Regions from separate parts of the Brevibacterium sp. 1718 genome, predicted to be linked through region 2. Evidence: riboswitches for the same ligand, from Rfam matches in the RefSeq annotation. Region 2 holds a riboswitch; each other region holds the start of a gene.

Evidence for each region. Region 2 has a riboswitch for thiamine pyrophosphate ahead of ACOZ9V_RS05470 (ECF transporter S component). Riboswitches for the same ligand answer to the same signal wherever they lie in the genome.
Region 1: linked by a shared signal. The riboswitch ahead of thiO (glycine oxidase ThiO) and the one ahead of ACOZ9V_RS05470 (ECF transporter S component) in region 2 are both predicted to bind thiamine pyrophosphate.
Region 3: linked by a shared signal. The riboswitch ahead of ACOZ9V_RS03880 (TenA family protein) and the one ahead of ACOZ9V_RS05470 (ECF transporter S component) in region 2 are both predicted to bind thiamine pyrophosphate.
Region 4: linked by a shared signal. The riboswitch ahead of thiC (phosphomethylpyrimidine synthase ThiC) and the one ahead of ACOZ9V_RS05470 (ECF transporter S component) in region 2 are both predicted to bind thiamine pyrophosphate.

The regions. Positions count from the first base shown of each region.
Region 1 covers NZ_CP186550.1:1,727,967-1,735,739, reverse strand. Annotated here, with positions in the region: gene ACOZ9V_RS07745 (DedA family protein) at 1-641, shown strand, start outside; gene ACOZ9V_RS07740 (ketopantoate reductase family protein) at 595-1,560, opposite strand; gene thiE (thiamine phosphate synthase) at 1,557-2,240, opposite strand; TPP riboswitch at 2,252-2,355, shown strand; gene thiO (glycine oxidase ThiO) at 2,345-3,502, shown strand; gene thiS (sulfur carrier protein ThiS) at 3,499-3,756, shown strand; gene ACOZ9V_RS07720 (thiazole synthase) at 3,758-4,525, shown strand; gene moeB (molybdopterin-synthase adenylyltransferase MoeB) at 4,522-5,802, shown strand; gene ACOZ9V_RS07710 (SRPBCC family protein) at 5,773-6,288, opposite strand; gene ACOZ9V_RS07705 (mismatch-specific DNA-glycosylase) at 6,312-6,956, shown strand; gene ACOZ9V_RS07700 (thymidine kinase) at 6,981-7,601, opposite strand; gene ACOZ9V_RS07695 (PepSY domain-containing protein) at 7,594-7,773, opposite strand, start outside.
Region 2 covers NZ_CP186550.1:1,255,184-1,262,956, forward strand. Annotated here, with positions in the region: gene ACOZ9V_RS05440 (SDR family NAD(P)-dependent oxidoreductase) at 1-217, shown strand, start outside; gene ACOZ9V_RS05445 (flavin-containing monooxygenase) at 281-1,591, shown strand; gene ACOZ9V_RS05450 (SDR family NAD(P)-dependent oxidoreductase) at 1,588-2,304, shown strand; gene ACOZ9V_RS05455 (hypothetical protein) at 2,344-2,886, shown strand; gene ACOZ9V_RS05460 (energy-coupling factor transporter transmembrane component T family protein) at 2,976-3,803, opposite strand; gene ACOZ9V_RS05465 (ABC transporter ATP-binding protein) at 3,814-5,346, opposite strand; gene ACOZ9V_RS05470 (ECF transporter S component) at 5,346-5,975, opposite strand; TPP riboswitch at 5,998-6,106, opposite strand; gene ACOZ9V_RS05475 (metallophosphoesterase) at 6,253-7,773, shown strand, end outside.
Region 3 covers NZ_CP186550.1:906,311-914,083, reverse strand. Annotated here, with positions in the region: gene ACOZ9V_RS03900 (MFS transporter) at 1-1,046, shown strand, start outside; gene ACOZ9V_RS03895 (VOC family protein) at 1,101-1,463, opposite strand; gene ACOZ9V_RS03890 (ATP-grasp domain-containing protein) at 1,592-2,617, shown strand; gene ACOZ9V_RS03885 (uridine kinase) at 2,689-3,306, shown strand; TPP riboswitch at 3,363-3,469, shown strand; gene ACOZ9V_RS03880 (TenA family protein) at 3,464-4,150, shown strand; gene ACOZ9V_RS03875 (phytoene desaturase family protein) at 4,205-5,686, shown strand; gene ACOZ9V_RS03870 (hypothetical protein) at 5,744-6,940, opposite strand; gene ACOZ9V_RS03865 (EamA family transporter) at 6,937-7,773, opposite strand, start outside.
Region 4 covers NZ_CP186550.1:591,333-599,105, forward strand. Annotated here, with positions in the region: gene ACOZ9V_RS02575 (TRAP transporter permease) at 1-1,424, shown strand, start outside; gene ACOZ9V_RS02580 (TAXI family TRAP transporter solute-binding subunit) at 1,441-2,433, shown strand; gene thiC (phosphomethylpyrimidine synthase ThiC) at 2,646-4,454, opposite strand; TPP riboswitch at 4,450-4,558, opposite strand; gene ACOZ9V_RS02590 (M18 family aminopeptidase) at 4,621-5,925, opposite strand; gene ACOZ9V_RS02595 (DUF1684 domain-containing protein) at 6,061-7,701, shown strand.

The DNA of each region.
Region 1 (7,773 bases), 470 kb from region 2:
GCCGCAGAGGACACACTCGGCACCGATTCACCGAATTCCAAGACCGAGATGTCACGATGGCAGGGATGTCTCAAACATATGTGTGGTACGTCAGCTACGGATCGAATATGGCTCGCGATCGGCTCGCCTGCTATCTGCAGGGCGGGCGACCGCCCGGGGCGATGGTCACCTATCCAGGTGCCAGGGACGCAACACTGCCCCGCGCAGAAGCCGGGATCGAACTGCCCGGAACGATCTATTTCGCCGGCGAGTCCAAGGTGTGGGGCGGCGGCATGGCCTTCTACGATCATTTCCTCCCCGGACCGACCCCCGCCAAGGCCTACCTCATCACTGCCGAACAGTTCGCCGATGTGGCGGCACAGGAGATGCACCGACCGCCCGAACCGGACAGTCCGCTGGAACGCCTCGTCTTCGATCTGGCAGCCGGCAGCTCCCACTCTCTGGGTCCGGGCGGGTACGAGACGCTGCTCGTCCTCGATGATGTCGACGGTGTCCCGATGGTCACGTTCACCGCCGCGCATCGTTCGTCAGACGTCGAACACGCTCAGCCGCAGGAGCCGTATCTGGCGATGCTGCGCACCGGCATTGCCGAAGTCAGAGCCGCTTCTGGGCTTCCCCTGCCCGCAGCTGCACAAGTGTGAGGTCGAGCAGCGGAGTCGCCACTCCCAGATCCTCCGCCTTGATCGACAGGTCGCCGAGGATGTGCTCCGTTTCGCTCGGCAGCCCTGCCGTCACATCCCGGTAGAGGGATGAGGTGAAGGCGGAACCGTCCTCGGTGAGCATCTTGATAGTCATGGCGTGGGAGGCTTCCGACACCGGGTGTCCTGCCGCAGCCGCCACGGCTTCGAGTTCATCGATGATGGCATACACGTGCGATCTGCCGCCGGCTTCCATGATCGCTCCGACCGGGGCGCGGAACAGGCAGGTGACGACTCCTGCCGCGGCGATGAAGATCCATTTCTCCCACAGCCCGTCGATGATTCCATCGACGGTCTGGAGTTTGAATCCGGGCACATCGAGCGCCTCGGAGATGCGTGTGGGCACTTCGGCGCCGCGGAGATCTCCGATGGTCATCACGGCCAGGTCGGTGAGCTGGACGACGGCTCCGTCCCTGATGGTGCCGACGATCTTGACGAACCCTCCGAGCACCTGTCCGGGGTATCTGCTCTGCAGCTTCTCGATCTGAGCCATGCCGTTGAGGAACGGAATGATCGTCGTCTGCTCGCCCACAGCCGGTCCGATATCGGCGATGACCGAGTCGAGTCCACCCGCTTTGACCGCGACGATAACGAGGTCGAAGGTTCGTGGTGCGGCTGTGAGTTCCTCAGCGGTGATGACATCGACCTGATTCGTCCGATCATCACCGGGTGCAGTGAAGCGCAGCCCCTCAGCGCGGACCGTCTCCGCCCGTGCCTGCCGGAGCAGGAAAGTGACATCGCGTCCGGCCTCCTGCAGATAGGTGCCGAACGCTCCGCCGGTCGCCCCCGCCCCGGCGATGAGAATCGACAGGTCAGCGCCAGCACCCATTCCGTCGGATGCGCTGTCAGCTGCTTGGGTCATTCCAACTCCTCCTTGAGCTCCCGCGCGGCCGCAGCGGGATCCTCAGCCGAGGCTATCGCACGGACGACGACGGCACGCCTCGCGCCCGCCTGCCGGATCGCATCCAGCCTCTCCCCCATCGCGATACCGCCGATCGCGAACCACGGTTTGGCCGCCTCGGCGGCGGTTGCGGTCAGCAGCGCCGTCCCCACAGAGGCGCGGCCTGGCTTCGTCGGGGTCTCCCAGACCGGCCCGACACAGAAATAGTCGGTCTCCGGGTCCGCCTCGGCGGCGAGCGCCTGCTCGAGGGAATGGGTCGAGCGGCCGAGGATGACATCGGGTCCGAGCACAGCCCTGGCCTGAGCACTGGTGAGGTCGCCCTGACCGACGTGGAAGACGTCGGCGTCGGTCAGCAGCGCAACGTCGGCACGGTCATTGACTGAGAAGAGCTTGTCGTGACGGGCGGCGATATCTTTGAGGACCTCCAATGCCGCGATCTCGGCGCGGGCCTCGAGGCTCTTGTCCCTCAGTTGGATGATGTCGACACCTCCACGGTAGGCGGCGTCGAGGAACTCGGCGAGGTCGCCCTGACCGGTCCGGGCATCGGTGCACAGGTAGAGCTTCGCCTCTGCCAGTCGCGCCTCTCTCCAGGCTCTCTTCGTCTGCCGCGCTGCGGTGCGCGGTGGCATCTGTGTGGTCATGGTCATAGAGTAGAGGAGTTCGCGGGAGCCTCCCAACGAGGCTGAGAGGGCGTAAGAGCCGACCGTCAGACCTGATGCGGATCATGCCGCCGGAGGGAGAAGCTGTGAGAGTCATTGTCGTCGGCGCCGGGATCATCGGCCTGTCCACGGCCTGGTATCTGCGCCGCCTCGGTACCGAAGTCACCATCATCGATCCTGCGCCCGCTCAGGGTGCGAGCCATGCTGCCGCAGGGATGCTCGCTCCCGCCGCCGAGGTGGTCTGGGGGCAGACTCCCCTGTACCCGCTGATGCGAGCCTCCGCACAGATGTATCCTCAGTTCTCCGCCGAGGTGGCGAGCGCCGCTGGCAGCGATCTCGGTTTTTCGGATGCCGGAACATTGGTGTGCGCCGGTGACCGAGCTGATCTGCAGGCTCTGCGGGAGCTGCGCGATGCACAGTCGCGGTCCGGTTTCGCCACCGAGCTCATCACCGGCAGTGCTGCCCGCCGGGTTGAGCCGTCGTTGTCGCCTGCCGTCGCCGGGGCAGTCCACATTCCAGGCGATCACTCGATCGACCCCCGTCGGCTCACTGCCGCATTGCTGACTGTCCTGTCCTCTCACTCAGGAGGCTTCATTCGCCAGCGGGCGGCCAGCCTGATCAAGGACGGCGATACGACTGTGGGAGTCGCACTGGGCGATGGCCGCCGGTTGGAGGCCGATCAGGTGATCATCTGCGCCGGCAGCGCTGTGTCCGCGATCGTCGGTGCCCCGCAGCTGCCTCTGCGTGAGGTCTGGGGTGATGTTCTGCGACTGCGCGCCTCCGCGAAGGCGACTCCGCTGCTGAGCCGCACCATCCGCGGGCTGGTCAATGGTCGCCCCGTCTACCTGGTTCCTCGCCCGGACGGCGAGATCGTGCTCGGTGCCAGTTCGCGTGAGGACGGACTCTCCGGCACTCCGGCCGGGGCGATTCACCGGCTCCTCGCCGACGGGCAGCGACTGGTCCCGGGCATCCTCGACGCGGAGATCACCGATATCACCACCCGTGCCCGGCCCGGTTCTCCGGACGACCTGCCGATGATCGGCCGCATCGATCCCGGCTGCATCGTGAGCACCGGGTATTTCCGCCACGGCATCCTCTTGGCCCCGTTCGGCGGCAGGCTCGGTGCCGAGCTCGCCCTGGGCGTCGCCTCCGACTGGCCTCCTGACGGGACGCTCGAGTCCGTGTCCCCACACCGCTTCACCACAGACCACACCAGTGCCTACCCGATGAGGAGCATCTCATGACCGACCACGAACACTCACCGACCATCGTCCTCAACGGCGCTCGCCATGAGCTGCCGGGTGCCACCTCGGCGCTCGACCTCATCGCCGACGTCACCGGACGGGAACTGAACCCCGATGGGACACCAGCCGACGGCGGCCGCCTGGGCATCGCCCTGGCCGTCGACGGTGAAGTCATCCGTCGCGGTGCCTGGTCCGATTGCACCCTGGCCGACGGGCACACCGTCGACATCGTCACCGCTGTGCAGGGAGGTTGAGATGACCTGGACGATCGATGATGTGGAGATGTCGTCTCGCCTCGTGATGGGCACGGGTGGGGCGAGTTCCCTGAGCATTCTCGAAGACGCACTCGTGGCTTCGGGAACCGAGCTGACCACTGTGGCGATGCGCCGTTTCGATGCCGAGTCCCGCGACTCAGTGTTCACCATGCTCCAGCGTCTGGGTATTCGGGTGCTGCCGAACACCGCCGGCTGCTATACGGCCCGGGATGCCGTGCTCACCGCCCGACTGGCCCGAGAGGCGCTGGAGACGAATTGGGTGAAGCTCGAGGTCATCGCGGATGAGGACACCCTGCTGCCGGATCCCATCGAGCTCTTCGCCGCAGCCGAGGAGCTCGTCCTCGATGGGTTCACGGTCTTCGCCTACACGAACGACGATCCGGCCCTGGCGAAGCGTCTGGAGGACGCTGGCGTGGCTGTGGTGATGCCGGCCGGTGCTCCGATCGGCAGTGGGCTGGGCATCCTCAACCCTCACAACATCGAGACCATCGTCTCCCGTGCACAGGTGCCCGTCATCCTCGACGCCGGTGTCGGCACCGCCTCCGATGCCGCTCTGGCGATGGAGCTCGGGTGCACCGCGGTGCTGCTGGCCTCGGCGGTCACCCGCGCCCACGATGCTCACGCCATGGCCCGGGCGATGGCTTTGGCCGTCGAGGCCGGGCATCTGGCGGCCGGAGCCGGGAGGATTCCCAAACGACCGTTGGCATTGGCATCATCGCCGTTCGATGGAATGGTCGCAGCACGATGACCACCGTTGCCGCCACTCCTCCGTCGCTGCCTCCTCTCGTCGACCCCGTGGAGTCTCTGTCCCGGACGGAGCTGGAACGCTACTCCCGGCACCTGAGCCTGCCGGGATTCGGACTCGAGGGACAACGGCGTCTGCGGGCCGCCTCGGTGCTGGTCATCGGCGCCGGCGGGCTCGGGGCTCCAGTCCTCAACTATCTCGCGGCCGCAGGAGTCGGGTCGATCACGATCATCGACGATGACGTGGTGGAGGCCTCGAACCTGCAGCGCCAGATCATCCACCGGAATGCGGATGTGGGCCGACCGAAGGTCTCATCTGCCGCCGATGCCGTGCACCGGCTCGATCCGAACTTCGAGGTGCGCACGATCGCGGAACGGCTGAGCCCGGAGAATGTGCTCGGTCTCTTCGCTGAACACGATGTCGTCGTTGACGGGGCGGACAACTTCGCCACTCGGTACTTATCCAATGATGCCGCCGAACTCACCGGCACCCCGTTGGTGTGGGGCACGATCTTCCGCTTCGCCGGTCAGGTGAGCACGTTCGTTCCCGGTCACGGGCCGATGCTGCGCGATCTGTTCCCGGATATCCCGGAACCCGATTCGGTGCCCAACTGCGCCGAGGGCGGAGTCCTCGGTGTGCTGTGCGGAACCGTGGGCTCGGCGATGGCAACCGAGGCGATCAAGCTCATCTGCGGCATCGGTGCCCCATTCATCGGTCGGCTGCTGCGCTATGAGGCGCTGACCGGGGAGTACTCGACCCTGCGGTTCTCCCTCGATCCCGACCGTCCCCCGGTCACCGACCTCACCGAGGTGGCTGCCGCCTGTGCTGTGGACCTCGACGGCGGCGGCGTGGCAGAGCCTGCGGCGGATGAGATCGACGTCGCCGAATTCCTGTCCGTCGAAGACGATGTGCTCGTCGTCGATGTGCGGGAGGACTGGGAACGTGAGCTGGCGGCCATCCCCGGCTCGATGCATCTGCCGCTCGGCGCCCTCCGAGACGGCGGGTGGCCGGCGCTTGAGTCGTTGGTCGGTGCCTCCGGCCGGTCGGAGGCACCCGTCGATATCGTCATCCACTGCAAGTCCGGGGCCCGATCGGCCGAGGCCGCCCAGATTCTGTCCGGATCGGTCCCGACCGGAGTACGTCTGCGCTCGCTTGCCGGGGGCATCGAGGCGTGGGAGGCCGCCGCTCGCGCCTCGGCAGACCAGAGAGACCAGCGATCGGCAGATTCGAGGACCTGGGTACCGGTTCGCTCAGGAGCCGGGCCGGTCGGCCAGTCGTGATCGCAGTCCCCGTTCGCCGGCTCTCATCACTGCCCCATGCATGAGTCCGGACAGCGGTCGCATCGCACTGATGATCGTTCTGCTCGTCGTCACACACCACAGAGAATCGATTGTCGTCACCCCCTCGGTGGCGGTCAGAGTCCATCGGCCTTCGCCGCGCAGATCACCACTCGCCCGGAACCGGATGTGATGGGGTGCATCGACCTCCTCGACTTCGATGGAGAACCGCAGAGACCACCCGACCGGTGCGTGGACCAGAAGGCGGGCTCGGCTGCCTGGGGTCACCGGCAGATCGGCGGCATCAACGTCAGCCTGTGCAGCCCCGACCCTTTCGGCTGCTGTCAGTCCCGGCCACCACCCAGGCCACTCGTCGACCTGTTCCAGAACCGCCCACACCGATTCGATTCCGGCGTCGGTGATCCAGCGGTCGTTGAAATGAAAGGGTGCGGACTCTCCGGGCTGTGGGGTCACATGATCGTGGCTCATGGTACGACGGTAGTGTGAAAGATGTGAGTGAGGACAACTTCGTCAGCAATCGTCGGCTATCCCCTCTGGGCGGTCGCAAACCGACCAAGGACGATCTCGCGGCTTTCGCCACGGACGACCCGAATGCGATCGACGATATTCTGCCGACCGGTTCCTCCGGGCTGAAGATGCTCATCGTCGGCATCAATCCGGGGCTGTGGACGGCCGCGGTGAATGCGCCGTTCGCACGTCCCGGCAACCGTTTCTGGCCGTCTCTGCATCAGGCGGGTCTCACCGATCACCAAGTCGATGCCTCGTGTGGGCTCGAGCCTGCGGATGAGCTGCAGCTGCTCAGTCGTGGAATCGGTCTGACCAACCTCGTGGGGCGAGCCACTGTCCGCGCCGACGAACTCTCCCGGCAGGAGCTGCGTGAAGGTGCGGCTCACCTCATCGAGCGTCTTGCCGATATCCGACCCCGGGCGGTCGCGATCGCCGGGATCACAGCGTTCCGCACCGGCTTTCAGGTGCCGAAAGCTCAGCTCGGCCGGCAGGATACGACGCTGATCGACGGGTGGCCGGCTGATGTGGCGCTGCATGTGGTTCCGCAGCCGAGCGGCCTCAACGCCCACTATCAGATCCCAGACCTCGCGCGGATCTGGCGAGAGGTCTGGGCCAGCATCGACGGCTAGGACCGTTGGACAGGTCCGGTGAAGCTACCCGGCCCCGGTGAAGTGCTGCCGACAGCGAGCGACATAGGTATCCAAGCCACCGATGTGGCTGGCGTCGATCTCAGTCGCGGCCAGAGTCGCCTCGGGTGGCTGAACTGTCCGTGCTGCGTCTGGTCCGTTCGGGCTCTCCGTCTGTTCCAAACGCTGGTGGAACACAGCGTCCTTCCCACAGACTGTGCACACCGCCGTGAGTCTCAGGACCTCCTCAGCGACGGCCATGAAGCTGGGCAGCGGTTCGAACGGCTGCCCGTCGAAGGTCACGCACAGTCCTTCGACGATGACGTCGAGTCCACGGCTGAGGAGGTCCTCGACGGCGGGGACGAGCTCCGGGCCGAAGAACTGCGCCTCATCGATGGCGATGAGGTCATAGTCCTTCTGTAGGGCCGCCCCTGCAAGGGACGCGACGTCTCCGAGCGGCACTGCGGGGATATTCACCCCGGTGTGCGAGGTGATCGTGGAGATGTCCGATCGGGTGTCGAGCGAGTGGGACACGACGAGGACATCGATTCCGGCAATCGTAGCCCGCCGGACCCTGCGCATAAGCTCTTCGGATTTTCCGGAGAACATAGGTCCGGCGATGACCGTGAGACGACCGGTGTCAGTCATCGACGCTGACTCTCTTGGAGTCGGTATCAACGGTGACTTCCACGTCTCCGCTGCCCTTCTCGAAATCGAACTGGTATTCCTGCTTGCCGTCGTCGAATTCGAGTTTCCAGCTCACGAGCTTTCCGTCGGCTTTCTTCTGGGCAAGTTTGAGAGCGTCGTCGAAGGCCATCGG
Region 2 (7,773 bases):
CCGAGGGATCCGCGTCAATGCCATCGCCCCCGGCTGGGTCGACACTCCGGGCAACAAGGCCACCGGACGGATGGAAGCTGCCGCCGTCTCCGTGCCTCTGGGGCGAGTTGCCCAGCCAGAGGAGATCGCACGCTGGGTCGCTATCCTCGCGTCGGCCGATGCCGGATTCATGACAGGGGAGACCGTCGTCCTCTCCGGCGGGGACGTGATCCGCTGATGCCTCCCTGCGATACCCCCGCATATCTGCCCACCCCAATCCCGTCGGGAAGGAACCACCGCTATGACCACACCGAAGTACGCCGTCATCGGTGCCGGAGCCGCCGGTCTCTCCGCGCTCGCCCAGCTGCGCAAGGCCGGGATCGACGCGGACTGCTTCGAGAAGGACGACTGCGTCGCCGGACACTGGAACACCGACTATGATGCGCTCCACCTCATCACCGCCCGGGATCAGACGTTCTTCGAAGACTTCCCGATGCCGGCGGACTATCCGCATTTTCCGCGCCGAGACCAGGTCAGGGACTACATCGTCTCCTTCGCTGAAGAGTTCGCACTGACCGATCACATCCGCTTCTCCACCGCAGTCGAAGCGGTCGAACCGATTGGCGGAGCGGACTCGGCCGGCACAAGAGGATGGACCGTACGCACGCGGAGCAGCGACGGCACAGTTTCCGAACGCGACTACGACGCGGTGCTGGTCGCCAACGGGCACCTGCGTGATGCGAAGATCCCGAACGTGCCCGGGACATTCACCGGCAAGCAGATTCATTCCTCCGAGTATGCGAACACCGGCGACATCGACGGTGACCGGGTGCTCGTCGTCGGAGCAGGCAACTCCGGTTGCGATCTTGCAGTGGATGCAGCACAGAATCGCTTCGAGGTCGACATCGTGGTCCGCAAAGGCGTCTTCTTCCAGCCCAAGACCTACTTCGGCAGGCCCCGACAGATGCTTGAGTGGATGAACCAGTTCTCCGCCGAGGAACAGGACTTCATCGCACGCCTGCTCGCAAAGGTCTCACTCGGCGACAACACGGAATATCCCGGACTGCCGGCGCCAGCCGAACGTACCCTGGCTGAAGGCTACGCGGTGGTCAACGACCTTCTCCTCTACTGGATCCATCACGGGCGGATCAGCGTCCGCCCCGCAATCGAACGGTTCGACGGACGGACAGTGACCTTCGACGACGGCACACAAAGGGACTATGACACGATTCTCTACGCGACAGGGTTCAATCCGAGCCTTCCGTTCCTCGACGATCGGCTCGTTGCGAAGAACGGGACGATGCCCGTCAAACACGCGGCCGGAATCATCCCCGCCGGTCTCGACAACCTGTACTACATCGGACTGACTGCACCGCGAGGGCCGCAGATTCCCATCTACGGAATGCAGGCAGCGCTCGTGGCGAAGATGTTGCAAATTCAGGAATCAGGGACGGTCTCCGTCGCAGGGTTCCTCTCGGAGCGATTCCCACCGGAGCACGGCATCGATATCGTTCGTGCACCATGGCTGAAGGAACTCTCTGAAGTCGAGACGGCAGTCGATGCCCTCCTCTTCGCCGAGAAGTCGACGACGGCGACAGGAGCGCGAGCATGAGGACCGCACTGATCACCGGAGGAGCAAGAGGGCAGGGGCTCTCGCACGCCAAACGGCTGGCGGCAGCCGGGTGGGCTGTCGTCATCGGCGATGTCCTCGACGAGGACGGCACAGCCTCGGCGAAGGAGCTTTCCGACCTCGGGCACAGTGTCGATTATCGTCACCTCGATGTCTCCGATCCGGACAGCTGGGATTCGGTGATGGAATTCGTGCGCGATGAGCATGGCAGTCTGCACGGACTAGTCAACAACGCCGGAATCATCCACGTCGCCGACATCGTCGAGGAGTCACTGGAGGTGTGGAACAGAATCGTCTCCGTCAACCTCACCGGCAGCTTCCTCGGACTGAAGGCGGCGTCCCCGCTGCTGGAGGTCGGGTCGTCAGTGGTCAATGTTGCATCTGTGTTCGGCCCGATCGGCGCCAGGGGCTACGCGGCGTACTGCTCGACGAAGGCGGGCATCATCGGGTTGACCAAGGTCGCCGCGCTCGAGCTGGCCGAACGGCGGATCAGGGTCAACGCCATTTGTCCCGGCGGGGTGTCCACGAAGATGAATGAAGACGAGCCTGAAGGCGGCGTCTCCGATGACACCCCGTTCGGTCGCCGCGCGGAGGTCGACGAGATCTCGGGAACCGTGGCATTCCTCCTCTCCGACGATTCCCGATTCATCACGGGCACGGAAATCACCATCGACGGGGGGCTGACAGCGAAATAGGTGTGTTGGCAGGTCGGAGAACTGTCTACACTCGGACCCATGGCGATCAAAGCGCAGAACATCGCATCGATCGAAAAGGCCCTGGGCGAACCATGGGCCGACACCCGTGCTCGCTTGGAGGCGGCCGGGGGAGCGTCGGCGAGTCACAAGGAACTCGCCGACGCTCTCTATCCCCAATTCGACGGCAGAGTCGACAACCACGGCTGGTGGGTCCAGGGCGCCGTCGTCGCCTACGAGCAGGAGATCGGACGTCGAGTCCCCGGCCAGCGCGCCGACGGCACCTTCGACGTCACCGTCTCCCGCACCATTCCCGGCGATCGTTCCGCACTCATCGAAAAATTCGCGTCCCTCGTCGGCGACACCCTCAACGAGGTAGCCCTCGACGGTGATCCCCGCACCTCGGAGACAGCGAAGCGCTCCTTCTGGCGAGCCAACCTCGAGGGCGGCGCCAAGGTCGAAGCCGCCGCTGAGACGAAGAGCGAAGACAAGACACTCTTCGTCCTCACCACGTCGAAGCTTCCCAGCCCCGAAACCCTGGAGGAATGGCGGGCCTTCGGCAAGGACTTCCTCAAGCAGCTCTGAGCTCTGACCGTCCGGCAGCTCTGATCGACCGCCGGTGGAACGGCTCCGACCTCTTGTGAGCACGGCAGCTCCGAGACACCCGATCCGCCTCAGCCGATGATCGGGTTCCAGACTCCGAGCACGCGAGCTGCACCGATCGCGACCGCGCAGACGGCCAGACTGAGAAGCACCGCCACGAGATCTCGGACCGCGAACTTCGACCGCCTGCGCCACGTGCGTCCGGGACGACCGAATGCCCTCCCCTCCATCGCCATCGCCAAGGTCGTTGCCCGGCGAATCGAGACCACGAGCAGAACGAATACCCCGCTGAAGAGGCTGCCCGTGCGCCGCAGAAGCGAACCGCCCGCGACGCCTCTGGCCCGCCTGGCCATCGCCAGCACCTGCCACTCGCTGACGAGCAGTCCGAGCAGACGTGAGGCCGCGAGAACCGAGACCACGACGACCTCCGGCAGTCGCAGGCGCTGAATGAGCGCATCGGCGAGGTCACGCGGATCGATCGTCGACGCGAGAACGATGAGTGGGATCGCCAACGCCAGGGCACGGACGAAGATCGCCGCGGCCGCGGCCAGTGACTCCGTGGTGAACAGAATCGGACCGAAGTCGACGACCACATCCCCGGTCTTCTCCGCCAGCAGCGCTGTGCCCCAGGCCGCAAGCAGGGCTCCGGCGGGGAGGAACCACAGCCGCTTGGCCGCGGCCATCAGATCGAGTCCCGTCGCCGGCAGAGCCAGCAATGCTGCCAGCAGCACCACTCCGGCAGAGACGAGATCGATGCTCAGCAGCGCCCCGACCATGAGGATGAGCGCGACTGCGATCTTCGTCAGCGGATTGCACCGAGCCAAAGCGGTGGAACGCACCACGGGGATGAGCTGCCCCGGATCCTCTGCGGCGACCTCGGAGGCGGGGCGAGAATTCATATCGAGACTGTCACTCACCGCGATCACCCGCCCTGACATGCGAATCCGACCCACTGATGTCGGCTTGTTCTGCGCTGCTGCGGTCGCCGAGCTGGAGGAGATCGGCCCCTATGGCCTCGAGGAACGCCTGATCGTGGCTAACCGCGACCACCGCGGAACCGTGTTCCAAGACATCGAGGAACATCTCCACCAACCGCGCCCACGTCAGCGCATCCTGACCGAAGGTCGGCTCATCGACGATGAGTACCCGGGGCCGGGGAGCCAGCATCGCCGCCACCGACAGGCGACGCTTCTCCCCACCTGAGAGACTCTGCGGATGAGCCTGCGCCAACCCGGTGAGACCGAGTCCCTCAAGAAGCTCATCCACCCGTGCCTGCGACTCGGCGGCAGACCATCCGGCCAGTCGGGGGCCAAGCTCGAGTTCGGTCGCCACGCTCGAGGTGAGGAACTGGTGCGCCGGTTCCTGGAAGACCATGCCGATGCGCGCCGCCAACTGCTTCGACGGCCAGGCGAAAGGCCGGGCCCGTTTGGCTCCTTCCCGCAGGGCCGCCTCGGCGAGGACCTGCCCGGAGAATTCGGGCAGCAGACCCGCCAAGGTCAGGGCCGTCGTCGATTTGCCTGCCCCGTTCGCACCGACGATTCCGAGCGCCTGACCGGCACGCAGGCTCAGCTCCAGGCCGGCCGCGGTGGGGGCGGCCATGCGCGGTCGAGCAACGCTGAGCCGATGGGTGCGCAGCAGAACCTCGCCGAGGCGGCCCGTCGTCCTATTGATTTCTGCGGTTCCGCCTCGGCGCGAGTCGGGGGAGTGCCGCGGCATCCAGATTCCGCAGTCGACGAGTGTGTCGGTCAGGTCCGGATCGGAGAAGATCTGCGCGGGCGGACCTTGGGCAGCAATGCCGTCGCGGCCGAGCACGATGACCCGGTCGACGTGATCGATCCACAGCTCGACCCGGTGTTCGACGACGAGCATGGTCGCCTGTGTCTCGGCCTGCACGGTGAGCACGGCATCGCGGACCTCGGCGGCCGAGGCGGGATCGATATTGGCCGTCGGTTCGTCGAGGACGATGACCTCCGGGGCCATCGCATGGATCCCGGCCAGAGCCAGCCGCTGCTTCTGCCCGCCGGACAGAGCGGCACTCGGATGCTCCGGCGGCAGATCGAGTCCCAGCGCCTGCAGGGACTCGGGGACCTGAGCGTCGATTGTCTCGGACGGGAGTCCGAGGTTCTCCATCCCGAACGCCACATCATCACCGATGCGGGAGAAGATCACCTGAGAATCGGGATCTTGGAGGACCAGCCCGGTGCTGCCTCGGCGGGGATCCGGTTTCTCACCGCCGACGAGGAGTTCACCGGTGGCCTCACCCGATTCCTCGGGCAGGACACCGGCGACGGCGTGGAGGAACGTCGATTTGCCGGCCCCGGAGGCGCCGAGCAGCAGCACTTTCTCTCCGGCCGCGATCTGAAGGTCGAGTGGACCGACAGCCGGCTGGTCACGGTCGGTGTGCGACCATGAGAAGCCGGCGGCCGTGATCGGCAGCGCCATCAGCGCAGACGGCCGGAGGCGAAGGAGCTCAGAGCACCCGTGGCCGCGATCGCCCGATAGGCGAACCAGGCGCCGATCCCGGAGATGACGAGGCCGGAGACGATCGCGCAGACGGCGTAAATCGCCTGGAAGCCGAACTGCCATTCTGCGTTGTACATGATGTTCTCGCTCACGGCCATGAACGCAGCCGCCAGCATGCCCGATGCGGCGGTGACCCACAGGGTGAAGCGCTTGTAGCCGAAGGCGGCGAAGACGAGTTCGGCACCGAGGCCCTGCAGCAGACCCGAGAGCAGAACGGTTGCTCCGAAGTGGGAGCCGAGGACGGCTTCGACGATGGCCGCGATGAGTTCGCACAGGAGCGCGGCACCGGGTTTGCGGATGATCGCACCGGCGAGCGGACCGGCCAGCACCCAGAGCCCGGCGATGAGGCCGATCGACGGCGGGAATGCCTGGAAGGCGAGTTCGAGGACCTTCCAACTCAGCGCCAACACCCAGAACACGAGTCCCACGGCGATGCCGAGAACGGCGGTGGTGACATAGTCGACCACCCGCCACTGTTTGGATTTCGGCGCCGCGGTGAAGGCGCGTGAAGGGGTGGGTGTGGTGTTCGGCGTGGTGGTTTTCGGCATTGTGCCTCCTCATTTCAAGGAGGGGTGAAGAGTCTCGACTTCCTTCGACGGTGCTAACCGCATCAGGTTCGAGGGTCTGCAGCTTTTTCTGCACTCTCAGCGCCCCTGACGGCGCTCCCCTGTCGTAGCCACCACTGTACAACAGGGGAGCGGGGCAGCGACCGGGATCCGTGGCGACGCGGAGGCCGGGGGCGGTCATCGAGGATTCACTTCCCGTTCCCATTCCCGTCGATGGGCCTCGAACAATCGGACACTACTGGTCAGTAGGAATGGGCGGGTGAATACGCATCGACTTAAGAGACCGCTCAGTGCCCTGTCCGCCGCCACCCTGCTCGCCGCTCTGGTGGCGGCCCCGGTGCCCGTGCGTGCCGAACCATCTCTCGGCTCCGGAGGGCCGACCGCGACCCAGGGTGCGAATGCCGACTCTGTTCAGACCCGCAGCCCGGACCGGTCGGATTCGCCCGCCGAGGCGGATGCTGGGAGCGAGGCGATCACCGATACCGTGTTGCAGGTCGGGGCCGACTCCACGGCGCGCAACCTCTCGTGGATGAGTGAGAGTGCCGGTGGGGGAGAGATCCGGTGGGCGCCGGCGAGTGAGCTCGTTGGCGGAAAGCTCCCCGCCGATGCTGACAAGGCTGAGACCACGGACTCGGGCCTTGCCGCCGACCTCAAGCGTCACTTCAACCATGCGAGCATGACCGACCTGAAACCTGGCATTGACTACGCCTACCAGGTCGGCAGCGAAGAGGACGGGTACACCGAGGTGCAGCAGTTCACCACAGGGTCTGCTGGAGGAGACGACGAATTCCTCGTCTTCGGCGACCCCCAGGTCGGTGCCGGAGGCGGGGATCCAGACGACGCTGCCGGTTGGGACCGGACCCTGTCCTCGGCGGCGGCCACTGCTGACGACCCGAGCTTCTTCTACTCGCTGGGAGACCAGGTCAACTCCGCCGGCAACCAGGAGCAGTACGCGCAGTACCTGGCACCGGAAGCGACCCGCACGATCCCGCAGGCGACGACGATCGGCAACCACGATGTGTCTTCGAAAGCCTACGAGCAGCACTTCAACCGACCCAATGTCAGCCAGGATCACGGCGGTGGCGGCGTCATCACCTCCGGCGGCGACTACTGGTTCATCGAGGACGGGGTCCTGTTCCTCAACATCAACTCGAACAGCCCGGACATGGATGCCCACGCCGAGTTCATCGACGAGGTCGTCGCCGAGCACGGAGACCAGGCACGCTGGACTGTTCTCGGGTTCCACCACTCGATCTATTCGACGGCAACCCATTGGGACGACCTCGACGTCAAACGGCTGCGGAAGGCGATCCCTCCGGTCGCGGCCCGCAATGACATCGACCTCGTCGTCTCCGGCCACGACCACATCTATAACCGCACCTTCCTCATGGACGGCGAAGGCAAGCCTGTTGAGGGCTCCGAAGCGGGAGCCGAGGAAGAGAAGGAAGACGGGCAGACGCTCTACCTCACGCTGACCTCGTCATCAGGGTCGAAGTTCTATGACTACGTTCCCGGCCTCGACTGGGAAGGCAAGAGCGTCCACAACGACGTGCCCGCCTTCACGCGGGTCCGGGTCAGCGACGAGGCGCTGCGGGCGACGACCTATGAGGTGCCGGCAGGTGGGCCACCGGCCGATGGTGAGCGCGCGGAAGCGCAGGCCGCAGCCGAGCAGATCGACGATGTCGAACTCAGGCGCGCCGAGGCGGAAGAACCCGCCCCGGATGACGACGCCGGTGCAGACGCCGGTTCCGGCGCCAGCGCGGGTGCCGACTCCGCGGCA
Region 3 (7,773 bases), 350 kb from region 2:
TGTTGCTGGCCTGCCGTCTGCTCCAGGGGTTCTCCACCGGCGGCGAGTACTCGAATGCGATGACCTTCATCGCCGAATACGCACCCGACCGGCGCCGCGGCTTCCTCGGCAGCCTGCTCGAGGTCGGAACGTTCACCGGCTACGTCCTCGGTGCACTCGTCGCCACGATCATGCAGGCTGTTTCGACTCCCGAGTTCCTCGAGTCGTGGGGCTGGAGGATCCCGTTCTTCGTCGCTCTGCCTCTCGGCTTCATCGGCGTCTACCTGCGCACGAAGCTCGCGGATACTCCTGCCTACAAGGAGATGGAGAAGCTCTCCGAACAGGAGGAGCAGAAGAACCACGCCAAGGGCGAGTTCAAGAAGATCTTCAAGCTGTGGCCGAACCTGCTGGCCTGCTGTGGTCTGGTGCTGGCGTGGAACGTGACGAACTACATGCTCACCTCCTTCATTCCCGTGTACTTCCCGATGGTCGAGGACCTCCAGGGCAGCGGCGGAGTCTCAGAACTGACCTCGCAGGTCCTGCAGATCATCGTCATGGCCTGCTGTCTGGCGCTCATCCCGGTCATCGGCAAGCTCTCGGACAGGCTGGGCCGCAAGGCCGTTGTGCGCGCGGGAGCGCTCTCGCTCATCGTGCTCTCGTTCCCGTCACTGTGGCTCATCCGCGGGCACAACGACTTCGTGGTCTTCCTCGGGCTGCTCATCATGGGGCTCAGCCTCATCTGCTTCAGCGCTACGATGCCCTCGACTCTGCCGTCGCTGTTCCCGACGATGGTCCGCGCCGGTGCACTGGCGATCGCGTTCAACGTCTCGATCTCGCTGTTCGGCGGCACGACGTCGTTCGTCATGACCTCGCTCATCAACGCCACCGGATTCCTCATGTGGCCGGCGATCTACCTCATGGCCGCTGGAGTCATCGGGCTCGTCACGATCCACTTCGTGCCTGAGAGCAATCGTCGTCCGCTGTGGGGTTCGACTCCGTCGGCGGCGTCGAAGGAAGAGGCGAAGGACCTCGCCCAGGAGCTCAACGAGGAGGCCGACCTGGTCTGAGCCGGCGCGTATCAGCGCCGTCGGTCTCTCCGGATCAGCTCTGGGCGGGGCCGGTCATCCCTTGCACAGGCAGAACGGGTGGCCGGCCGGGTCGAGGAACACTCGGAACGTCTCTCCCGGCTGCTCTGGGGCCTTGCCTGCGCCGATCTCGAGCACGGCTTCCTCGGCGACGTCGAGGTCATCGACCATGACGTCGAGGTGCATCTGCTGCGGGTGGGCCTGCCCGGGCCAGCTGGGTGCGTGGTAGTCCTCGACCTGCTGGATGCAGATCGGCGGCCACGAATTGGAGACGACTTCTGCCCAGGTGCCGTCTTCTTCGACGGTGACCGACCAGTCCAGGAGTTTGCCGTAGAACTCTGCGAGTTCACCGGCGTCAGGGGCGTCGAGCACGACAACGGGCTGCTTTGCGATAGCCATGCCCCGAGTCTACGCCGCCGCACTGACACAGCGAAGGGCTGGACACCAGGGCGTAGGATTGTTGAGCAGATCCGCCGATGTTTCCGCGTACTCTCGGCCGCACCGGCTCCACACGATGAAGGTTCGCGATGAGTTCTCATGCCCTGCCCGTCGGCGGCACTCCGACGGTGCACATCATCCACGACAATCCGGAATGGATCGCACCATTCACGGATGCGCTCGACCGCCTCGGCGTCGCACACGTCGAATGGCTGCTGCCCGAGACCACGATCGATCTCGACGCCGAGCCCCCACAGGGGGTGTTCTGGTCGCGGCTGTCGGCGTCGGCGCACACCCGGACCGATCCGCATGTGAAGGAGTACGGGCGTGCGGTCCTCGACTGGCTCGCCGCCGCCGGCCGCCGAGTCATCAACGGACGCGATGTCTACGAGCTCGAGGTGAGCAAGGTCCGTCAGCATCGCGAGCTGGCCGGCCGGGGCTTCGATGTTCCGCGCACCGCCGCCGCGTTCGGACCGGGGGCGCTCGTCGACGCCGCGGCCGGCTTCACTCCCCCATTCATCACGAAGCACAATCAGGGCGGCAAGGGCCTCGGTGTGCGTCGCTTCGACTCCCACGCCGAGCTCGAGGCGGTCGCCGATGAGTTCGCGCCCGGTGGAGCGAATGCGCCGATCGACGGCATCACCCTCATCCAGGAATATGTGCAGCCTGCCCAGCCGTTCATCACCCGTGCCGAAGTCATCGGCGGACGCTTCCACTATGCGGTGCGCGTCGACATCTCAGGTGGGTCGTTCGAGCTGTGCCCGGCCGATGCCTGCACGATTCCGAGTGCCGGGGCCGATCCCGACGTCGAGGCGGTCCCCCAGTTCGCCCGCCGTGAGGAGATCACGGCCGGAACACCGCTCATCGCTCGGCTCGAGACGTTGTTGGCCGACCTCGGCATCGAGATCGCCGGCGTCGAGTTCATCGAGACCGCCGACGGCCGTCAGGTCGTCTACGACATCAACACGAACACGAACTACAACCCGTCCGTCGAGTCCGCCGAACAGTCGGCAGGTCGTCAGCCTGCCGCGGACCGTATCGCCGATTTCATCGCCGACACCCTCGCCGAGGCGGCCCCACCGTCCGTGCCACTCGCCGGGTCCGCATCCAGGTGAGGTCCCGGGACACGGTCCTACGTCACCTGCTCGCCGATCTCCGCGCAGTCCGGCCTAGGCAACGCGCTCTCGTGGCCCTCGATGGGGTCGACGGTGTGGGGAAGACGATGCTCGCTCACGAGCTCGTGAATTTGGCCAAGACCGCTGCGGACGTTCCTGGACAAGATTCCGACCGCCGGGTCACCGCCATCAGCATCGACGGGTTCCACCACCCTCGGGCGATCCGCTACGCCCAAGGCAAGGGGCCAGACACCTTCTATCGCCGTTCCTATGATTACGGAGCCTTCGTCGAATCCGTCGTCGAACCACTTCGACGAGGCGACTCGGTCGTTCCAGCCGTGTGGGACGTCGACAAGGATCGGCCGATAGCGCCCGAACCTCGGAGCCTGCCGAACGACTGCGTCCTCCTGGTCGAGGGAATCTTCCTCCATCGTCCCGAGCTTGTGGATCTCTGGGATGCGAGCATCTGGGTCGATGTTCCGTTTGAAGTCTCGGTCCCACGAGGAAACGAGCGATTTGCCGGAGCCTTCGATGCCGATCCCGAGGATGAGTCGAATCGCCGCTACGTCGGTGGTCAGCGACTCTACTTCGCCGAGGCTGCTCCGTGGGAAAACGCCACATGGGTGCTCGACAATCGCGATCTGGAACGGCCGACCCTGATCCGCCGGTCCGGGCCCGACCGGCCCTGATCTGCCGGCCCTGGCCCGTTCGCTCTGACAGCACACCTTATCCCGATGATAGTGTCGATGTGCTACAGGGGAGCGCCGAAAGGACCGGCGCTGAGAGTGCGCATGCAGACCCTTTGAACCTGATCCGGTGAGCACCGGCGGAGGGAGTGGACAAGCAATGACCACCACAGATTTCGACACATCGATCACCGTGGACGCCGACGGAGCGGTATCAGCACTGGTGAGTTCGACCAGCCGGCAGTGGGCGGGAGCCGTCGAACACAGATTCGTCCAGGATCTCTTCGCCGGCAGCATCGACGACGCAGTGATGCGCGACTATCTGGTGCAGGACTATCAGTTCTTCGAGTCGTTTCTGTCGATGCTCGGCGCGTGCGTGGCCCACGCCGATGAACTCGAGGCGAAGCTGCGGTTCGCCCGACAGCTGGGAATGCTCGTCGCCGATGAGGACACCTATTTCGTCGACTCCTTCGCCGAATTGGGAGTCGATACAGCCGATTATCTCCACCCGGAACTGACCGCCCCGACGGTTGGGTTCCGCAATCTCATGGACTCGTCAGTCGCTTCGGCGTCGTATCCGCAGCTGCTCGTCGTCCTCGTTGTCGCCGAATGGCTCTATCTCGACTGGGCCGAGTCCCGGAAGGACATGCCGCCGCGACATATTCACCGAGGCTGGATCGATCTCCACCGAGGCGAGGCCTTTCACGGGTGGGTGCAGTTCCTCGTCGACGAACTCGAACGCGTCTTCCCCTCCGGCGACGCCGAAGCCGCCGAGTCCCTGACCCGCGTGTGGCGGCACGCCGTCGACCTCGAATGCGCTTTCTTCGACAACGTGTACGACAACTGAGCCGCCAGGGAACGCACACCGCAGCCGTCCATCTCACTGACCTAGACTGGCCCCATGAGCACAGGTGTAGATGCAGTCGTCATCGGATCCGGCCCGAACGGCATGGCCGCCGCCGTCACCATGGCCCGTGCCGGGCTGAGCGTCGAAGTCTACGAGGCTCAGCCGACGATCGGCGGCGGCGCCCGCACCCTCGACCTCGGTCTGGCCCCCGGCGTCACTCATGACATCTGCTCGGCCGTCCACCCACTGGCCATCGCCAGCCCCTTCTTCGTCGACTTCGACCTGCGTGCCCGCGGCCTCGAGTTCACCACCCCCGAGATCTCCTACGCCCAGCCCCTCGACGGCAAACCCGCCGCGCTGGCCTTCCACGATCTCGAAAAGACGGTCGACCACCTCGGCGCGGCAGGACCGGAATGGCGGCGTTTCTTCGCTCCGCTGCTCGACCGGGTCGATGACGCGATCTGGCTCTCCCTCGGTGACAAACGTTCTGTGCCAGAGACCCTGCGCGATCTTCCCGGCATCGCGAACGTCGTGAAGTTCGGCCTGCGGCTCCTGTCCCAGGCCAGTCCCGCGTGGAACATTCCGCTCTCCCACGAATCCTCCCAGGCCCTGTTCACCGGCGTCGCCGCGCACGCCATCGGTGGGCTGCCGGCGATGGGCACCGCGGCCACGGCCACGATGCTCTCTACCGTCGCCCACGCGGGCGGCTGGCCCTCCCCCATCGGCGGATCGCAGTCGATCATCGACTACCTCGTCGCCGACCTCGAAGCCCACGGCGGAACCGTGCACACGGATGCGCGCATCGACCACGTATCGGACATGCCCGCTGCCCGCGCCTACCTGCTCGACACCTCGGCGCTGAACGCCGCGCAGATCTTCTCCGGCCTCATCCCGAGCCACGTCGACAAAGCCCTGCGCAGCTTCAAACACGGCAACGCCGCTGCCAAGGTCGACTTCGTCCTCAATGGACCGGTCCCCTGGTCCGACCCCGAGGTCGGCCGTGCCGGCACTATCCACATCGGCGGATCCCGGACGCAGATGGCCGCCGCCGAGGCACAGGTGATGTCCGGTCGCATGCCCGCCGATCCCGTGTGCCTCGTCTCGGATCCGACCGTCTTCGACCCATCCCGCGAGGTGAACGGCCTGCGACCGCTGTGGACGTATGCGCACGTGCCCTTCGACTGCCCGCTCGACCCGACCGAGTACATCACCCGCCAGCTCGAACGCTTCGCCCCGGGCTTCCGCGACCGCATCGTCGCGCACAACGCGATCCCCGCCTCCGAGATGGCCGGGCACAACCAGAACTACATCGGCGGGGACATCGCCACCGGCATCGTCTCCTTCTACCGGATGATGGCCCGCCCGCGCACCAGCTGGGACAACTACAGCCTCGGCGTCCCCGGTGCCTACCTGTGCTCGGCAGCGACCCCGCCGGCACCGGGCGTGCACGGGATGAACGGCTGGTTCGCCGCCCGCCGGGCTCTCAAGTCCCGGTTCGGGATCACGGAGGCCCCGAGCCTGGCCCCGGGCGACTGATCCCTCCCTGCCGGCCCCGACCGTCTGAGCGCGTCTCCACAGGGACGCGCGGCCGGCTCAGCCCCGCACCCACCGATCAGCGTCGCTGTCATAGTGCCATTCGGCCACCTCGGTGACGGCCTCGATGACGTTGTTCAGCCAGTACGTAGTATCCGGGTGCCAGCCCGCCACGAGACTCGCGGTCCGATCGTCCGTGTTACCTGCCGTGGGGATGGTCTCCGATTCCTCGCCGAGGTGGCCCTCCGCCACATCGATGACCGCACCTGCCGCCCGCAGATAGCCGGCGAGACCGACGTGGACACCGTCGTATTCCTCGGCCACGCGTGTCCAGTCGGGGATGACCCAGCGTCCCCTGCGACCGGTGGTCTCGAACCACACCTGACGGCGCTGGGCGGTGACGTCGAGTGGGTAGCGGCGGCACAGATCCGCCCAGTCCTCCGGACGGCGGATCTCGGCGATGCGGGCGTCCGGGCGCAGGCGCAGACGGCAGGTTCGGGCGCGTTCGAGACCGAGGTCATCCTCAACGAGTTCGAGGCCGATCGGGGTTCCATCCGGCCACGTTCCCGTCGACGACCAGAGGCCATGGGGTGGGGTCGACCACCATTCGCCGGTGAGCTCGTCGTAGGGGTCCTTGGCGAAGTTGTGACGGTAACGGGTTTCCGTGGTGAGGACAGAGGCGAGCCACTCGTCGAATCCCCAGGGGAGCCTCGTTCCGTCTTCGTCAAGAGGCGGGTATAGATCGGTCAGAGTGATTTCTATGCGCTCATCCGTCGGGCCTGTCTCGAGGTCGAAGACCGCGGGCAGTCCTGTGTGGCGTCCATTGACTTCATTGAGTTCTTTGTCGTCCCAGCCCAGCGCCCACTGATCATCGGGATCGAGTGGCTTCGACCAGGCATCTAGCAAGCCCGTGGAAACGAGCATCTCGGCGAAAGGACGCAGAGCCTCGCGCACCTCGCCGATTTCCGCGGTCCCCCAATCGTCATCATCAGGAGGCTGCCAATACACTGCAGCGTCGACTACGTCGGACATGGCTTCCTTAACTGCACTCCAAGTCGGCGCAATCGGGCACAGGCACCTCAGATTGCGCACCACCGCCTCCGCGCCTGGGGCTTCTTCATCGCCAGTCCACGGAAAACTCTCGACCTGCTCGAGGGCCAGCCCGAACACGAGCGAGCGTCCCCGCGGGGACGCGAGCAGATCCTCGGCGGACAGGCGGTCGTCATGAAGGGTCGGAGGCGCATCATCGGCGGTCATGACCTCAGGCTACGCGAACACCTGTCAACTGGCCCTGATGGAATCGCCCGCGTCGAATCCTCCGTTGGCGCGCTCACCGGCACGACCGCCTCAGCGGCGGCGAGAATCCGCGCCCCTTTCGCGGCCTTCAAACCCGCGCCGAGGACCCCGATGATGACAAGGACGGCCCCGCACAGCTCGCCGACGGTGACCCGCTCGCCGAGGAAGACGAACGCCGCGCTCATTCCGACGACGGGCACGAGCATCGAGAAGGGGGCGACGACTCCGGCGGGGTTGCGCGACATCAGCCACGACCACACGCCCGAACCGAGGATCGTCGCGATGACCACTGTATAGATCAGCCCAGCGATGGCAAGAAGTCCGGTTGGGGTGGTCAGTCCCGAAAACGACGCCCCGACCCGGTCGGGTCCTTCGACCGCAAGGGAGAGGGCGAGCATCGGCACGGGCGGGACGAGCGACATCCACATCGTCAGCTTGATCGGCTCAGTGGTGTGAGCCTGCCGGTTGCAGATATTGCCGATCGCCCAGCCGAAGGCGCCGGCGAGGGTGAGGAGGAAGGGCAGGAAGCTCGCGTTCGAGTCGAAGCGCTGCCAGCCGACGACGGCGAGCCCTGCCATCGCGATGAGGAGGAAGGCCATCTGCGAGCCGCGGACCCTCTCGCGCAGGAATGTCATGCCCAGCAGCACCGTGAAGGGGCCCGAGGCTTGGAGGACGAGGGACGCGAGGCCCGCGGGCATGCCGGCGGCCATCGCCCAGTAGAGGAAGAGGAACTGCAGCAGTCCGAAGCCGAGTCCGTAGCCGATGATCCACCGCGCTTTGACGTCGGGCTTCGG
Region 4 (7,773 bases), 660 kb from region 2:
CCGGCTCGGGCACGGCCACGGCCGTCTCGCTCGGCGCGGTCACCTGGCCGGTGCTCAAAAGAGCCGGCTATCCGAAGGAGAACGCCGGCGGCATGCTTGCCGCCTCCGGCATCGGCGCCATCCTGTCCCCACCCACGCTCGGTGCCGCGGCTTTCATCATCGCCGAGCTGCTCAACGTCTCCTACGGACTCGTCCTTCTGTGGGCAGTCGTGCCCACTCTCCTGTACTACCTCGGCATCTTCCTCGCCATCGAAATCGACTCCCGGAAGATCGAAGTCGACTACACCCCGCCACCGGGGCTGCGGTCATGGCCGATCTTCAAAAAGGGCTTCTACCACTTCATCTCCCTGGGCATCATCGTCGTCTTCCTCGCCCTCGGCATGGCACCGTTCAAAGCCGTCGTCTACGCGACGCTCGTCGGCATCGGATTCGGCATCATCGAGATCATCCTCGCCCGCCGAGGCGAACCCGCCACGATCCTCCGCGCCGTCTGGGACGTGTTCTACGGTGCCCTGTCGACGGGCATCCGCTCGGTTCTGCCGGTGACGAGCGTGTGTGCCGCCGCCGGCATCATCGTCTCGACGATCACGAAGACCGGGCTCGGCCAGGTCATCTCCGACATCCTCATCAAGGGAGCCCAAGCGTTCTCGAACGATCCGACGGTCATTCTGATCCTCACCTGCATCTTCGCCGCCGTTGCCGTGACAGTGCTCGGACTGGCGGTGCCGGTGACCGCCTCGTTCATCATCAGCTGGGTCATCGTCGGCCCAGCCCTCATCACCCTCGGAGTCCCCGAGGCGGCCGCGGCGATGTTCATCTTCTATTACGCAGTCCTCTCCGAGGTCTCCCCGCCGACCGCACTGGCGGCGGTCGCCTCCTCGGCGATCACCGGCGGCCGCGTCATCGCCACCATGTGGCAGGCCTGCAAGTACGCGATCCCCGCATTCCTCGTGCCTTTGGCCTTCACCTTCACACCCGAAGGTGCCGCATTGGTCGCTCAGGGTGGGTTCTTCGGCGCGGTCTGGACCTTCCTCGTCTCGGCCTGCGCAGTCGCTGCCTTGGCCGCGGGTGCAGGCGGATGGATCATCCGCCGCGCCGGCTGGCCCGAGCGGATCCTGTGTTTCCTCGCCGCCGGCGCGCTCCTCTACCTGCAGCCGCTGTCGATGATGGTCGGCTTCGCTGCCCTCATCCTCGCCGTCGTCATCCACCTGGTCCTACGACGGAAGCCGGCGACCGCCTCGGCGAGGGGGACTGCGGGTGGAACTGTCGCCTCGGTGACGGGAACCGCGACAGGAGCGGCCGCCTCGGCGAAGGATGAGGCACCGGCGAATGCGGTCGACCCAGGTACAGCCGGAGCGGACGGATCCGGTGACGGATCTTCCACCGAACCACCCTCGTCCGGAACACCGGCCGGGACCAACTGAGAAAGGGACGAAGTCCATGAAGCGAACAAGGACGTTCACGATCGCCGCGGCGGCCCTGGCCGCAGTGCTGACGATGAGTTCATGCGGCGGCAAGCGCGAAGCCGAACCCGCCGCAGAAGGCGGAGACGGCTGCACCGCCGCCTCGGGGCAGATCACCATCGCCACCGGCAACTCGACCGGCGTGTACTACGTGCTCGGCGGCGGTCTGGCGCAGGTGATCTCCGACAACTCCGACCTCAAGGCCACAGCGTCGGAGACCGGCGCCTCCGTGCAGAACCTCCAACAGCTGTCCAGTGGAGACTTCGACATCGCGTTCTCCCTGGCCGATACCGCTGCCGACGCAGTGTCGGGGGATGCGGACTTCAAGGAGGCCGAGGACATCTCCGCGCTCTCGCGCATCTACGACAACTTCACTCACGTCGTCGTGCGCAAGGATGCCGAAATCGACTCGGTCGAGGACTTCAAGGGCAAGACGATCTCGACCGGTTCGCCGAAGTCCGGCACCGAGGTCATCGCGAACCGTCTCATCGAATCGGCCGGACTCAAGGACGGGGACGTGACCAAACAGCGCCTCGACCTGTCGAAGACCGTCGACGGGATGAAGGACGGAACCATCGACGGCATGGTGTGGTCCGGCGGACTGCCCACGGCAGGCGTCACCGATCTCTTCACCTCGAACGGCAAGGACGTCGAGATCCTCGACATCTCCGACCTCGAGGGGAAGATGAAGGAGATCAACCCCGTATACGAGGTGGCAGAGATCCCCGGGGACACGTACAAGGGCGTCGACACGGTGAAGACGATCGTCACCCCGAACGTGCTCATGGTCCGCAATGACATGGACGAAGGCACGGCCTGTGCTCTGACGAAGCTCCTCTTCGACAAGAAGGACGACCTGGTCAAGGTGCATGCCGCGGCGAAGGAGATCAACCTCGACACCGCCGAACCGCCGGAGCCGATCAAGCTGCACCCGGGCTCGCAGAAAGCACTGGACGAGCTGAATAAGTAAGTGCGAGTTGCCCAACCGCTCGTTCAAGGCGTGGCGCGTCTGTCGATCTGTGTACAGTCCGATAGGCGTGCTCCGCCTTGAACGACGCTGACAAGGAGCGGTGCTCCCCGCTACGCATGGCGGGCAGCGCGACCCTCGGGCAGTTTTCGCCGGGGCCGTCGGCCCTCAGTTGTTCTGAGGGCCGTCGGGCGGGATCCGGCCGGGAGCCGGACTCAACCTTCCCGCAGGCTGACGGTCGGATCGGGCAGGTAGACCTCTCCGCCCGATGCGAGGAACTCGCGGCTCTTCTGCTGCATTCCCGCCAGGGCCTCCTGCGCCTCGGCGCTGCCGTAGGTGTCGCGGATGTCCTGGGAGATGCGCATCGAGCAGAACTTCGGACCGCACATCGAACAGAAGTGCGCGGTCTTCGCCGGTTCCGCCGGCAGCGTCTCGTCGTGGAACGCCTCGGCGGTCTCCGGATCGAGGCCGAGGGCGAACTGGTCCCGCCACCGGAATTCGAATCGAGCCTTCGACAGCGCATCATCGCGGGCCGTCGCACCCGGGTGGCCCTTCGCGATATCGGCGGCATGCGCGGCGATCTTGTACGTGATCACCCCGGTCTTGACGTCGTCACGGTCGGGCAGCCCGAGATGCTCCTTCGGGGTGACGTAGCAGAGCATCGCCGTACCGTAGCGGGCGATCTCCGTCGCCCCGATCGCCGAGGTGATGTGGTCGTATCCGGGAGCGATATCCGTAACCAGCGGACCCAAGGTGTAGAACGGCGCACCGTGACAGAGCTCCTGCTGACGTTCGACATTCTCCCGCACGAGGTGGAGCGGAATGTGCCCGGGCCCTTCGACCATCACCTGGACGTCGTGGGCCCAAGCCCGTTCGGTGAGCTCGGCGAGAGTGTCGAGCTCGGCGAACTGGGCGGCATCGTTGGCATCGGCGATAGAACCCGGCCGCAGTCCGTCGCCGAGTGAGAAGGCGACATCGTAGCGAGCGAAGATCTCACAGAGTTCATCGAAGTGGGTGTAGAGGAAGTTCTCCTCGTGGTGGGCGAGGCACCAGCCGGCCATGATGGACCCGCCGCGTGAGACCATCCCGGTGACCCGGTCAGCCGTGAGAGGAACGTATCGCAGCAGCACACCGGCGTGCACGGTCATGTAGTCGACACCCTGCTCGCACTGCTCGATGACCGTGTCGCGATAGATCTCCCAGGTCAGCGCGTTCGCATCGCCGTCGACCTTCTCCAGCGCCTGATAGATCGGGACGGTGCCGATGGGGATCGGCGAATTGCGGATGATCCACTCCCTGGTGGTGTGGATGTCATTGCCGGTCGACAGATCCATGAGGGTGTCGGCACCCCACTTCGCGGCCCACCGCAGCTTCTGCACCTCCTCGGCGATGGAGCTGGTGACCGCGGAATTGCCGATGTTCGCATTGATCTTGACGAGGAACGCCCTGCCGATGATCATCGGCTCGGATTCGGGGTGATTGATGTTGTTCGGAATGATCGCGCGACCGGCGGCGAGCTCGGCGCGCACGAGTTCGACATCGCACTGCTCGCGAAGCGCCACGAACCGCATCTCCGGGGTGATGATGCCCTGCTTTGCGTAGTGCATCTGGGTCACCGTGCGGCCGGACTTGGCCCGACGGGGGACCGGTTTGCGTCCCTTCCACTGCTGCGACGGGGCACCTCGGCGGACGGCGGCACGACCGTCATCGGCGATGCGGTGGCCGCGGGCGTCATACGTCTCAGTGTCGAGGCGGTTCTCGATCCACGGGAATCGCAGAGCGGGCAGTCCCTCTTCCGGAATGCTGCCCGGTCCGACGGTGCGGTACACGTCGACGGGATCGTTGGCCCGACCGTTCGCGTCCTCGAGCTCGATGCGGGTCACGGGAACGCGGATACCGTGTTCCTCGTCCTCGACCCACGCCGGCGAATGCGTCGGATACTGCTCGAGGGTGAACTGGTCGTGCGAATCTGCGTCAGACGAAGTCGTGGCAGGGGCAGGTGTTTCAGGGGTGAATGCAGTCATCTGCAGTCCTCACTTCCTACGCCGGTATCAACCGGATCAGGTTCTACGGTCTCGGACGATCCAGTCCGATCTCAGCCCTTGCAGCGGGCTCCCGTGGGGTCGTGCCATTCGTATCACGACTGACGCAGTGAGGACAACCGTGGCTCCTTGAGCGACGGGAATGGGGTCAGCTGCCCTGGAGGAACGCCTTCGCAACGGCGCCGAGGGCGACGACGTCGGAGACCGCGACCATTTCGCGGGCCGAGTGCATCGAGTACAGGGCCGGACCCACATCGACGGTCGTCATGCCCAGTCGGGTTGCGGTCAGCGGTCCGATCGTCGACCCGCAGGGCATCGCATTGTTCGACACGAAATCCTGGTACTCGACTCCTGCGGCCGCGCACGCCTGTGACCACACGGCGGTGCCCACCGCATCCGTGGCGTAGCGCTGCTGAGCGTTGAGTTTGAGCAGGGGACCGCCGCCGAGGCGGGGGCGGACATGCGGATCGTGCCGTTCCGGATAGTTCGGATGGGCAGCATGCCCGGCATCGGAGGAGACACACACCGAGGTGGACATCGACGCGAGATAATCGCTGCGCGTCGACTGCGGCAGCAAGGAGGCGACGATGCGCTCGGTGACGTCGGCGAGGAACGGACCGCACGCGCCCGAGCGCGAATTCGACCCGATCTCCTCATGATCGAACGCCGCGAACAGTGGGATGCCGTCGAGCCCGTCGGCATCGAGCTGGGTGAGCGCGGTGACGCCGGCGTGGACGGAAAGAAGGTTGTCCAGCCTCGGCGAGGCGAAGAACTCCTCGGCGGCACCGAAGAGGGCCGGCTCCTGAACGGGAATGGTGTAGACATCGTGGCCGACGACGGACTCGGCATCGACCCCGGACGACTCTGCGAGCAGCTCGATGATGTCCGCCTCGGCGAGGTCGGCCAGGCCGATGACGGGAGTGGTGTGACGCTGCTTGTCCAGGGCAAGACCCTCATTGACCTGCCGGTCGAGGTGGATCGCGAGCTGCGGGATGCGGGCGATCGGCCCGGTTCGGGCGAGCACGATGCTGCCGTCGGCCAGGCTGAGTCGACCCGCGAAGGCGAGCTCACGATCGAGCCACGAATTCAACAGCGGCCCGCCGTAGATCTCCACCCCGACCTGCCGGGTGCCTTCGGCGGTGAACTCGCCGCCGGGTTTGAGTTTGAACGCCGGGGAGTCGGTGTGGGAACCGAACACACGGAACCGGGGAGCCGCCTCGGTGACGGTGGGATTCATCCACGCGATGAGCGCGCCGTCGCGGATGACGTAGTGCCCGGTTCCGGGCGTCAGCGCCCAGGGAACGGACTCGTCGAGGCGGGAGAAACCGGCCTTTTCCAGGCGTTTCGCCGCGGTGTCCACCGCGTGGTAGGAGCTGGGAGATGCGCTGACGAAGTCGCCGAGGTCGGCCGCTGTCGTCGCGGCCACATCCGGTCTCGGGAGTGATTCATTCATTTCCCCAGCCTATCGTTTGCGGTAGTTTGGAGGTGAAGAAGATCAGGTCTCAGACGCCGGGTTGCCACCGGGTCCGAGAATCAGGCGGGGGCAGCGACCCTGCGACCGCACCAGCGACGGCAAGGAGTGTTCGACGTGAACCAGTTCGTGACGGAGTGGAACACCTGGCGCGACTCACGGAACTCAGCCCTTGCGAAACCGTTCGGCTGGCTCAGCGTCGTCGGACTCCACTGGCTCGACGCCGAATCGACCTGGACCGACGCCCCCGGCACGTTCACCGTCGACGACGGCTGGGTGACCGTATCCCTGAAGACCGGAATCAAGGCCGGCCCCGCAGCCGAGACATTCGACCTGCTCAGCAAGGTCGACAACGGTGAGTCAGCTGGTGCCGTTGCTGCTTCTGGCGTGAACGGCGGAGGACCGACCCGTGCGACCAGCCCGGCCGTGCCCAGCGACACCTCGACTCTGCCGAGGGTGATGGACCAGTCCGGTGCGGGCGCGGCTGCGGCAGACGCTGCGGGTGCCGACTCTTCTGCTGGGACGGACGCCGGACCCGGTGCGGGATCTGACGGGCACGCAGCAGCGCCCGCCAAGCCACAGGTCCGCGTGGAAGAGAACGGGTTCAGCGCGAAGCTTCCGAACGGCGGCTCGCTCAACTGGTTCACCGTCGGCAACGTCCTCTACGAACTCATCGATCGGGGCGGCCGCCTCGGCGTGCGTGTGCGCAATTCGAAGTCCCCGCTGCTCGGGAAGTTCTTCGAGGTTCCGGTCTTCGACCCGGACCCGGACTTCGTCTTCCTCGCCCGGTTCACCAGGTTCGACCCGTTCAAGACCTACACCATCGAAACCGCCCAAGAGGACCTGCAGCTGCAGACACAGGCGGCGGGAACCGTCACCTTCGAGACCTCGCACGGTGAGGTGAGCCTGCTCGCCACCGGGTGCCCGAAGACCGGACTCCAACTGGACTTCCACGATTCGACGAACGGGAGCACCACCGCCGCGTGGCGGACCATCGACCTCGGAGTGCCGAATCAGGACGGGTCGCTCGTCATCGATTTCAACCGTGCGGTGAACTACCCGTTCGCGTTCACCTCATTCGCCACCTGCCCGGCCCCGATCGAGGGAAACGTCGTTCCCTTCGACGTCACCGCAGGTGAGCGGCGCCCCCCGTTCTTCTACTCGGAGGCCGGGATCAACGTGCCGTTCCTCTTCTACGTGTGGTGGGACGAAGAGAGCGCCGAGGTGACCCGCCCCTGGTATTCGCGTTTCGGCCTCGACATCACCATCCTCAACCCCAACCACGACGACGGGCGGATCTCGCTCGTCGGCTTCGACGGGGTTGCGATGTCAGGCGGGGATCTGTCGCCGCTGGGGCGCAAGGCCCGGTCGCGGCTCATCGATGTCGCCACCGAAGCGCTGACCTCACGGATTCCGGTCATCGGCATCGGCGCGTACTCGGCGTTCGTCATCCAGGCCCAGCGGGAGCTGCGTTCGCAGCAGGGCTACGTCGACGGCATCGAAACCGAATACGAGGCGTCGGCGGAGCGTCTGCTCATCGTGATGAACAACGAACTCGACCCGAAGCAGGCCGGATTCGACATCGTCCACACCGACGCCAGCGGGCTGATCTACGTGGAGATGCCCTTCAACATTCCGCTCGAGTCCGACCGCACCGAAGTCGAGGACTTCCAGTCGGCGATGGAATCCGGCGCCTCGATCACGAGCTGGCAGGAATTCGACTATCGCATGGTCGCCCTCATCCGACACCACCGCTGAGGGCCGTCCCGCTTCAGTCCCAGCGCCCGTTTCCTCCCAGAACTACCTGACGGCGGCCCAGCAACCTCGCGC